DNA from 3 places in the Streptomyces sp. ID05-26A genome. Region 3 is predicted to be linked to each of the others. Evidence: riboswitches for the same ligand, from Rfam matches in the RefSeq annotation. Region 3 holds a riboswitch; each other region holds the start of a gene.
The links. A riboswitch is a leader RNA that binds a small molecule or an ion and turns the genes downstream of it on or off. The one in region 3 is predicted to bind cobalamin.
Positions count from the first base shown of each region.

Region 1: it holds a riboswitch for cobalamin, as region 3 does, so the genes downstream of both, PV646_RS30760 (ribonucleoside-diphosphate reductase subunit alpha) here and PV646_RS31315 (CbtB domain-containing protein) in region 3, are expected to answer to the same signal.
Region 2: it holds a riboswitch for cobalamin, as region 3 does, so the genes downstream of both, metE (5-methyltetrahydropteroyltriglutamate--homocysteine S-methyltransferase) here and PV646_RS31315 (CbtB domain-containing protein) in region 3, are expected to answer to the same signal.

Region 1 is NZ_JARAYZ010000003.1:763,934-767,198, reverse strand. It holds gene PV646_RS30760 (ribonucleoside-diphosphate reductase subunit alpha) at 1-2,068, opposite strand, end outside; cobalamin riboswitch at 2,215-2,426, opposite strand; cobalamin riboswitch at 2,554-2,721, shown strand; partial or broken gene PV646_RS30755 (aldehyde dehydrogenase family protein) at 2,882-3,265, shown strand, end outside.
Region 2 is NZ_JARAYZ010000002.1:2,014,463-2,017,727, forward strand. It holds gene PV646_RS24775 (AMP-binding protein) at 1-265, opposite strand, end outside; gene PV646_RS24780 (enoyl-CoA hydratase/isomerase family protein) at 258-998, opposite strand; gene PV646_RS24785 (TetR/AcrR family transcriptional regulator) at 1,075-1,674, shown strand; cobalamin riboswitch at 1,673-1,892, shown strand; gene metE (5-methyltetrahydropteroyltriglutamate--homocysteine S-methyltransferase) at 1,964-3,265, shown strand, end outside.
Region 3 is NZ_JARAYZ010000004.1:24,006-27,270, reverse strand. It holds gene PV646_RS31325 (SMI1/KNR4 family protein) at 1-450, opposite strand, end outside; gene PV646_RS31320 (CbtA family protein) at 450-1,208, opposite strand; gene PV646_RS31315 (CbtB domain-containing protein) at 1,231-1,419, opposite strand; cobalamin riboswitch at 1,453-1,627, opposite strand; gene PV646_RS31310 ((2Fe-2S)-binding protein) at 1,676-2,326, opposite strand; partial or broken gene PV646_RS31305 (zinc ribbon domain-containing protein) at 2,377-2,604, shown strand; gene PV646_RS31300 (phosphoribosyl-ATP diphosphatase) at 2,830-3,111, shown strand; gene hisG (ATP phosphoribosyltransferase) at 3,127-3,265, shown strand, end outside.

The sequences.
Region 1 (3,265 bases), on a different contig from region 3:
CGGCCAGTTCGATCAGCGCCTTCTGCGGCAGCTCCCAGGCCGTGCGGAACAACGAGCGCACGTCCTCGGGCAGTTCGGCGATTCCTTGCGCGGAGCCGTCGTCCTGCTTGAGCCTGTTGCGCACGGACTCCGTCCACAGGCCGCGCGACTTGAGCTCGCGCACCAGGTAGGAGTTGATCTGCAGGAACTCGCCGGACAGCGTCTCGCGCTTGAACGTGTTCGACACCTGCGGCTCGATGCACTCGAAGCAGCCGGCGATCGAGGCGATCGTCGCGGTGGGCGCGATGGCGATCAGCAGCGAGTTGCGCAGTCCGTGCTCGCTGACCCGCTCGCGCAGCGCGCCCCAGCGCTCGGTCTGCGTGGGCGTGACGCCCCACAGGTCGGGCTGCAGGTCGCCCTTGGCGGCGCGGGTCTCCGCGAACGCCGGGTGCGCGCCCGCCGACGAGGCCAGCTCGGCGGAGGACTCCAGCGCCGTCAGGTAGATCTCCTCGGCGATCCGCGTGGACAGCTCGCGGGCCTCGGGCGAGTCGAACGGCAGGCGCAGCTTGAAGAACACGTCCTGCAGGCCCATGACACCGAGACCCACCGGGCGCCAGCGCGGGTTGGACCGAGCCGCCTGCTCGGTCGGGTAGTAGTTGATGTCGATCACGCGGTCGAGGAACACGACGGCGGTGCGGACCGTGGAACGCAAGCGGTCCCAGTCGATCCCGCCGTCAGCCACGTGCGCGCCGAGGTTGACCGAGCCGAGGTTGCAGACCGCGGTCTCCTCGTCGCTGGTGACCTCGAGGATCTCCGTGCACAGGTTGGACAGGTGCACGACGTTCGACGGCGACGCCGTCTGGTTGCACGTGCGGTTCGCGGTGTCCTTGAACGTCATCCAGCCGTTGCCGGTCTGGGCGAGCGTGCGGATCATCCGTCCGTACAGGTCGCGGGCCTTGATCGTGCGGACCGCGCGACCCGCTTCCTCGGCGCCGCGGTAGGCGCGGTCGAACTCGTCGCCCCACAGGTCGACCAGCTCGGGAACCTCGTCCGGGTCGAACAGCGACCAGTCCGCGTCGGCCTCGACGCGGCGCATGAACTCGTCGGGGATCCAGTTGGCCAGGTTGAGGTTGTGCGTGCGACGCGCGTCCTCACCGGTGTTGTCGCGCAGCTCCAGGAACTCCTCGACGTCCGGGTGCCACGTCTCCAGGTACACGCAGGCAGCGCCCTTGCGACGGCCGCCCTGATTGACGGCCGAGACCGACGCGTCGAGCGTGCGCAACCACGGCACGATGCCGTTGGAGTGGCCGTTCGTGCCGCGGATCAGCGCACCCCTCGAGCGCACCCGCGACCACTGGACACCGATGCCGCCGGCGAACTTCGACAGCCGGGCGATCTGCTTGTACCGGTCGTAGATCGACTCCAGCTCGTCCTTCGGCGAGTCGAGCAGGTAGCACGAGGACATCTGGGTGTGCTGGGTGCCGGAGTTGAACAACGTCGGCGAGCTCGGCAGGTACGCGAGCGACGACATCAGCCGGTAGAAGTCGATGGCCTCGGCGGCGGTGTGCGAGAGACCGCACGCGACGCGCAGCAGCCAGTACTGCGGCTGCTCGATGACCGAACGCTTCGCGGGGTGGCGCAGCAGGTAGCGGTCGTAGACAGTGCGCAGGCCGAAGTACTCGAACCGCCGGTCGCCGTCGAGGTCGATCGCGTCGTCGAGCTTGCGGGCGTTGGCGGCGACGAACTTCGCGGTCGCGTCGCCGATCAGGCCCTCGGCGTGGCCGAGCGCGACGCTCTGGCTGAAGGACTGCACGCCCTGACGGCGCACCTCCTTCTCGATGTACGCGGCGAGCAGGCCGGCGGCGAGCTTGGAGTACTCGGGCTCCTCGGCGACCAGCGCCGCGGCGGTCTGGATCGAGAGCCGGTCCAGCTCCTCGGTGGTGGCGCCGTCGTAGAGACCGCTGATCGTCTTCGTGGCGACCCGCAGCGGGTCGACGTCGTGCAGACCGACCGTGCAGCGTTCCACCGCGCGCACGATCTTGTTCAGGTCAACCGGTTCGAGTGAACCGTTGCGCTTCTTGACGCGCATTGTGGTGGTGGTGAGCGTGTCGACCGCCGTCACAGCTCTCTCCTCGCGAGCTCGGGGTGGCCACGAGATCGGGAGAGGGTGAACGGGCGCGCGCGACCGCCACGTCCTCCCGCCCTCCCTCGGGGCCTCGGACACCCGCACGCGTGGGCACGTGCGGGGCGCTGGCAGGTCTTCGGACTCGTGGGCGAGCCTGTCTCCAGGCGCCTACCGGCCGTCGCTTCCCAGACGTCGATGTCCAGTGCTTTCTGACGGCTTTCGTTCCCACTCACCGCTGCGGGGCAGTCCCGGACTCACACCGGGTTCCCTCTTGCGACGACCGATCTGGATGATCGGCCGAACCAGCTCGGAGCACCATACATGGGTGTCGTCGAGCGATCGACAACTACATCTAGTGGGCGTGTCGCCCAGTCGGAGCAGCCCCGAACGATCACGTGCGCGCGCCGGTGATCGCGGCCACTCTCGACATGGTAGGAAGTCCTACTTTAGGTTGACCGAAGGTCCACGGTGCAGGGAAGCCGGTGCGAGTCCGGCGCGGTCCCGCCACTGTGACCGGGGAGCGGTGTCCCATCAGCAGGCCACTGGCGCGAGCCGGGAAGGCCGGGGCGGCACGTCGATCCGGGAGCCAGGATACCGGCCGGGGACTTCCGTGTTCGTCCACGAGGATGGAGCTGAACGCATGCGGATTCTTCCTACCTGCGCGAGAAACGCAATCCCGCAGCCATAAGCCGTGTCTTCGTCGTGCCCGGTCGTCCACACGCGACACGGGCGGCTCCCTCCTGCGCTCAAACGGAAGGACCTTCTGGGAGCAAGGATCTGCACCACTTCATCGGCGGCAAGCCCGTGTCCGGCACGTCCGGGCGCTTCGCCGACGTCTTCGACCCGAGCACGGGGTCGGTCCAGGCCCGCGTGCCGCTGGCATCGGCCGCCGAGGTCTCGGACGCGATCGCGGACTCCGCTGCGGCACAACGGGAATGGGCGACCTGGAACCCGCAGCGCCGGGCCCGCGTGCTCATGAGGTTCGTCGACCTCGTACGCGCGGAGGAGGACAGCCTGGCCCGGTTGTTGTCGTCCGAGCACGGCAAGACCGTCGCCGACGCACGAGGTGACATCCAGCGAGGACTGGAAGTCGTCGAGTTCGCCATCGGCATCCCGCACCTGCTCAAGGGCGAGTACTCCGACAGCGCCGGCACCGGCATC
Region 2 (3,265 bases), on a different contig from region 3:
AGCGGTACCGCACGTTGACCGGCACGGCCGTGGCGCCGAGCTTGATCAGCGCGAACCAGACCAGCGGGAACTCCGGCACGTTCCGGAGCATGATCGCGACCCGGTCCCCCGCACGGATCCCCTTGTCGCGCAACGCCTGCGCGTACCCGTCGGACAGCGCGCCGATCTGCGCGAACGTGAACGAGCCGCCCGGATCGAACGTCCACGCCGTCCTGTCCGGCCACCGCATGACGGCCGTCCGCAGCGCGCCGATCAGGTCAGCCACGGCCGAACTCCGCCCGCGCCCCGTCCCCCTCGCCAGAGGTGCTGGTGATCACGGCGTGGTCGACCTCGGTGGCCAGCGCCTGGTCGAGCGTCGAGCCACAGCCCAGGTCGATGGCGCGTTTCGCCAGCAACGCGGCGACCGGAGGCTGGGTGGCGATGCGCTTCGCGAGCTTCATCGCGTGCTTCTCGTGGTCGTACACCTCGCGGTAGACCACTCCGAGTTCCATCAGGCGGGCGCCGGTGATCCGCTCGCCCAGCAGCAGCCATTCCTTCGCCTTGTGCGGACCGACCAGCCGCGGCAGCAGGGCGGAGACGCCTCCTGTGACGCTGAGGCCGACGCTGACCTCGGGAAACCCGAACTCCGCCCCGACTCCGGTCACCACCAGGTCGCATCCCAGCGCGAACTCGGCACCCGCGCCCAGCGCGTAGCCGTGAACCGCCGCGATCACGACGCCGGGGAAGTCGCGGATCGCGCGGGTGACGTCCTGGATGCGTTCCAGGCGCGCCCGCGTCTGCTCCTCGGTCTCGGCCGGAACCGGTTCCTTGAGGTCGTGCCCGGCGCAGAACGCCCGGCCGCGTCCGGCCAGCACGACCACCCGCGCCTGGTCCTCACGGGCTCGTGCGAACGCCGCCAGCAGGTCCTCGACCAGTGCCGGAACCACGGCGTTGAGCCGTTCCGGACGGTTCAGGTGCACCTGCGCGACGCCCTCGGCGCAGGAGTAGTCGACGGTCATGTCTCCCCTTCGATCGATCGATCGATCGGGCTTGACGCTAGAGTGATCGCGTCGAGCCGGTCAAGGGAGGCAGCAGATGACGACGGAGGAACGAGTCCGCGAGGCCGCGGTGCGGTTGTTCGCCGAGCGCGGCTTCCACGGCACCGGCATCCGCGACCTCGCGCAGGCCGCCGGCCTCTCGTCGGCGACGCTCTACCACTACATGGGCACCAAGGAAGACCTGCTGGCCGAGATCATGCGCACGAGCCTCACCGAGCTGATCACCGCCGCCGAGCAGATCACCGGCCAGCACGTCACCGGCCAGCACGTCACCGGCCAGGCCGGAACCGAGACGAGACGTCTCGTCTCGCTGGTCAAGATGCACGTCCGCGCCCACGCCGAGAAGCCGCGCGAGACCGCAGTCGTCGACGGCGAGATGCGCGCGCTGACCGGCGCACGGCGCGAGGAGATCGTGGCGTTGCGCGACCGCTACGAGAGCTTCTGGCAGCAGGCGATCGAGGCCGGCGTGAAGGCGCGCGAGCTGTCGGTGGCCGATCCGGGCGTGGCACGGCTGGCGTTGCTGGAGATGTGCAGCGGCGTCTCGCGCTGGTACTCCCCCGCCGGGCCGGTCGGGTTGAGCGATCTCACCATCCAGTACGCCGACATGGCGCTGGGCATACTCGGCGCGGCCCGCTAGTCTCGATCACGCCAGCGGTTCACCCGGGTTCGTCCCGGGTGGAGCAAAAGGGAACCCGGTGCGAGTCCGGGACTGCCCCGCAGCGGTGAGTGGGAACGAAAGCCGTCAACAGCACTGGGTCGCGAGACCTGGGAAGCGACGGCCGGTAGGAGTGAGCCCCCAGAGGTTCCAGCACGGCGCCCACGAGTCCGAAGACCTGCCGCAGGTGCGCGCGCCAACCGGTGCGCGCTGCTCCGGAGCCTCTCGGGCGGGCTGACGGGCCGGCCTCGTGCTGTCTCGAGCTGTCCTCGTGGGTCTCCGGTGCTTCCGCACGCTCGCGAGGAGAGAGCCTGTGACCATCGGCAGCACCGTTCTCGGCTACCCCCGGATCGGACCGAAGCGCGAGTTGAAGCGCGCGGTCGAGCAGTACTGGGCCGGGAAGATCGACGAAGCCGCCCTGCGGCGGACCGCGCGGGAACTCCGCGCCCGGACCTGGGCCGAACTGTCCGAACTGGACTCGATCCCGTCCGGCACGTTCTCGTTCTACGACCAGGTGCTCGACACCGCCCAGCTGTTCGGCGTGATCCCGCAACGGTTCCGCGACCTGGGTCTGTCCGAACTGGACACCTACTTCGCGGCGGCCCGCGGCCGGGACGGCGCCGCGGCCCTGGAGCTGACGAAGTGGTTCGACACGAACTACCACTACCTGGTGCCGGAACTGGGCCCGGACACCGAGTTCTCGCTGGCCGGTGACCAGCCGATCGCCGAGTACCGCGAAGCCCGCGACCTCGGCGTCACGACCCGGCCCGTGCTGCTCGGCCCGGTGACGTTCCTGTTGCTGGCCAAGAGCACGGTCCCGGGCTTCGACCCGGTGACACTGCTCGACCGCCTGGTGGAGGCCTACGTCGAACTGCTCGGCCGGCTCAGGGTCGAGGGCGTCGAGTGGGTGCAGCTCGACGAACCGGCGTTCGCCGCCGACCGCACCCCCGCTGAGCTCGACGCCCTGAGGAGCGCCTACCGCACTCTCGGTGGCTTGCCGGGACGGCCGAAGCTGCTCGTCACCGGCTACTACGGCGACCTGGGCGAGGCATTGCCGGTCCTGGCCCAGTCGCGGGTCGAGGCGATCGGCGTCGACCTCGTCGCCGCGCCGGACACGTCGGTCGCGATCCCCGCGTTGCGCGACAAGATCCTCGTCGCCGGGCTGGTCGACGGCCGCAACGTGTGGCGCACCGACCTGCACGCCGCGCTGGCGAAGGCCGCGACCCTGCTGGGTTTCGCACGCGAGGTCGTCGTCTCGTCGTCCTCGACGCTGCTGCACGTGCCGTACGACCTGGACGCCGAGACCCTCGAACCGGACGTGCGGGCGCGGCTGGCGTTCGCGCGGCAGAAGGTCCGCGAGATCGTGCTGCTGGGCAAGGCTTTGCGCGGTGGGGCGGACGGCGCGTGGGCCGACGAGGCGCAGCGTCGGCTGCCCAGCCCGCGCCGTGACGACCACGTCCGGGCACGCGTCGAGTCGTTGCGGCCGGAGCACCGCGTCCGCGCGCCCTACGAGGAACGTGCCGCCGCTCAACAGGCCCGGCTCGGGCTGCCCCCGCTCGCGACCACGACGATC
Region 3 (3,265 bases):
GCCGGTGTCGAGGGAGTCCGCGATGTCCGTGAGCATCGCGGACAGGCTCGGCCAGAGCGAGGGCAGCCGGCTGCCCTCGTCCACGTCCCACTCGCGGACGCACCCGGACTCCGGACCCGGGCGTTCGTCGATGAACAGGTAGTCGCCCATGCCGTCCGCGGCGATCGGGACGAACTCCTCGAGGAATGTTCCCGACGTCGTGCCCGCCGGTTCCGCCTCGACTTCGAGGTGTGTCCGCTTCCTCTTTCGTTCCCGCTGGGAATCCTCTGGGGACAACGGGGTGTACCGCGCCGGGATCAGGTTCTCGGCGCCGGTGAGGCGCCAGAGATCAGTCGCCCCGGGAGCGGCCGTGATCTGGTCGAAGGTGCGGGACGCGTTGACGCGCAACCAGTTGTGGATGCGTTCCCACGGTCGGGTGGGCGGGGTGGCCTCGCGGCCACCCCACACCATCACGCGACGGCCGCCTTCTCGGGGGCTTTCGCCTTGCGCGTGGCCGGATCCACCAGCAGACCGAACACCACGCCGATGCCGACGTAGAGCGTGGCGAGCTGGGCGAGCGAGCTGAGGCGGAACTGCCACAGCACGTTCACCGGCATGTCCGCGGGGATCGTGTCCGGCGGCGCGGGGAACGCCAGCAGCACCACCGCGGTGGCCGCGGCCACCGCGAGCAGCACGGCCGTCGTCCGCACCGGCTGCGACTGCGCGCGCAGCTGCTCGGCGAGCCAGCTCGCGGCCCACACGATCACCAGGCCGGCCACCACCACACCGAGGTAGAGCGCGGTCCGGTAGTTCACCGTCTCGGGGTCGCCCACGGCGGGCGGGTTGGCCGGGTACTTGAGCCACGGCAGCAGCGCCACGGCGCCGAACACCGCGGCACCGAACGTGAAGCTGCGGCTGAACGGCGTGCTGCCGGCGAACCAGCGCTTCGACAGCGCGTAGGCCGTGGCGAACACCAGGCCCACGGCGATGCCGACGATCACCACGCCGAGCATGCCGCCGATGATCTGGGCGCCGCGGCTGACGAGTTCGTCCTCGCCACCGTGGGAATGGCCGGCTTCCTCACCGGCGGGTGCGCGAGCCTCTTCGACCGCGAGCGCGGCGCGAATCGGGATCTCGGTCACCAGGAGCTGCACCAGCGCGGACGCGACACCGGCGATACCGCCGGCCGCGATCCCGCGCAGGGCAAGCGACTTGTACGTCGTCGTCATCTGCTTGATCTGCGGAATCGGATCAGTGGCAGGGAACGCCGAGGGCGTGGCGGCCGTCGTGGAAGAACTCGTGCAGCAATTCGGAACCCGCGCCGAGCGCGAGACCGTTCTCCTGCAGGACCAGGTACGTGACGATCAGGCCGAGCACAGAGACGGCGAAGGCCCATTTGGGCACGCGGACGGCGGACAGGCTTGCTGCGGGGCTCGTCATGACGGGCTCCTCCATACCTCGTGGAAGGTCAACTCTCCTTGCGGCGCCGCAGCCGGTCTCCTGACTCCCGGATCAACGCTGCCCCCGCGTCTTCCCAGTCCCGGCGGGGACCAGTGACGTGCTCGGCGGGGATCGCTTCCCGGTCACAGTGGCGAGGACCGCGCCGGATTCTCACCGGCTTCCCGTCACTGCGGCGGGTGCACCGTAAGTTGAGCGGCACGTTAAGCACAACCGGCCATAAGAGTTGTTGCGTTCCTCACTTCACGAGTGGACAGTCACCACACTTCCCACCTGGGGCGACGCGGTAATAGAGACAACACGACCGACGCCGGAACGTGACCTCGCCGGGAAAAGTCAGGAATTCTCCCGCCTGTTCGAACGGCGGTGCGCTCATGAGCCGTTCGCCGCGTTCTTCCGCTTCCTCGGCGGTCAGCATGCGTGCGCGGACAACCATTTTGAGGGCACCCGCGACGTTCGACATCGCGTTGCCCCACAGCAGTCCGCTCGCGACCGGGGTGACCGCTTGGACCGCCTCCACCACGGGGGCGAGCGCCTCGGCGGCGGGCGGGCCCAGTCGTGGCTGGTCGATGCGGACGCTCAGGCCGTTCGTGGCGTCGTGCCGCCACCACAGGTTCTCCGGCCGCACGTCGATCGGGATGTTCGCGGCCGTGAGCGGACTGAGCAGCCGGGCCGTGTAGCTCAGGAAGAACAGGCTGGCGGCGACGCGTGGTTCCTCCGCTTTGTACCGAATCGCGATGGCGTCGATGGTGTTCTTGAGCGCCGGGCCCTCCAGGAGTGCTGTTCCCGGTAGCCAGGACTCGTCCGGACGGCCCACGTCGAGAGCGAAGAACGGGTTGATTCCACGCACCCTGCGCAGGGCTTCGAGGACCTCGGCGAACTCAGACACGGAAGTTCACGCTACCGGGTGGATCTTCCGGCGGAGGACGAGAAGGCCCGATCAGGGCTCGCTCCATCAACGATGTGGCGTGGGGTGAGTTCCGCATGATGCTGGAGTACAAGGCGCAACGCGCTGGTCGTTCGATCAGAGTCGTCGATCGCTGGTACCCCAGTAGCAAGACCTGCTCAGAGTGCGGGCATTTGCTTGTTGAGTTGACGTTGTCGGCTCGGCACTGGACGTGCCCAGAATGTCGCACCCGGCACGATCGGGACCTGAACGCGGCGAAGAACATCCTTGCGGCTGGTCGAGTCGTAGCCCGAGGCGACTCGGGTGAAGCCTGTGGAGCTGATGTCAGACGGCGAGGGCCCGCCCTTCCGCAGTCAGCTGTGAAGCAGGAACCCCGTCTTCACTCTTCTGAGGTAGGGGACAGTCAAGCTACCGGGTCCATGCAGGACAGATCACGTCCACGGGCCGGGACAGATGTGACCGCGGTGTGGACGGGGGGCGCCGGGATGGGAGGATGTGGAGCCGTGAAGACCTTCGATTCCCTGTTCGCTGAACTGACCGAACGAGCCGCCACCAAGCCGGAGGGATCCGGCACCGTCGCCGCGCTCGAGGCCGGGGTCCATGCGCAGGGGAAGAAGGTCCTGGAGGAGGCGGGCGAGGTATGGATCGCCGCCGAGTACGAGTCCGACGAGAAGCTCTCCGAAGAGATCTCGCAGCTGCTCTACCGCCTCCAGGTGCTCATGCTGGGCCGTGGGCTCACCCTCGAAGACGTCTACAAGTACCTCTGACGAAAAGACTTCCACATGCTGCGCGTAGCAGTCCCGAACAAGGGCGCGCTCGCCGAACGCGCCTCCGCCATGCTCACCGAGGCCGGGTACCGGCAGCGGCACGAGCCCCGCGACCTGACCGTGCTCGACCCGAACAACGAGGTCGAGTTCTTCT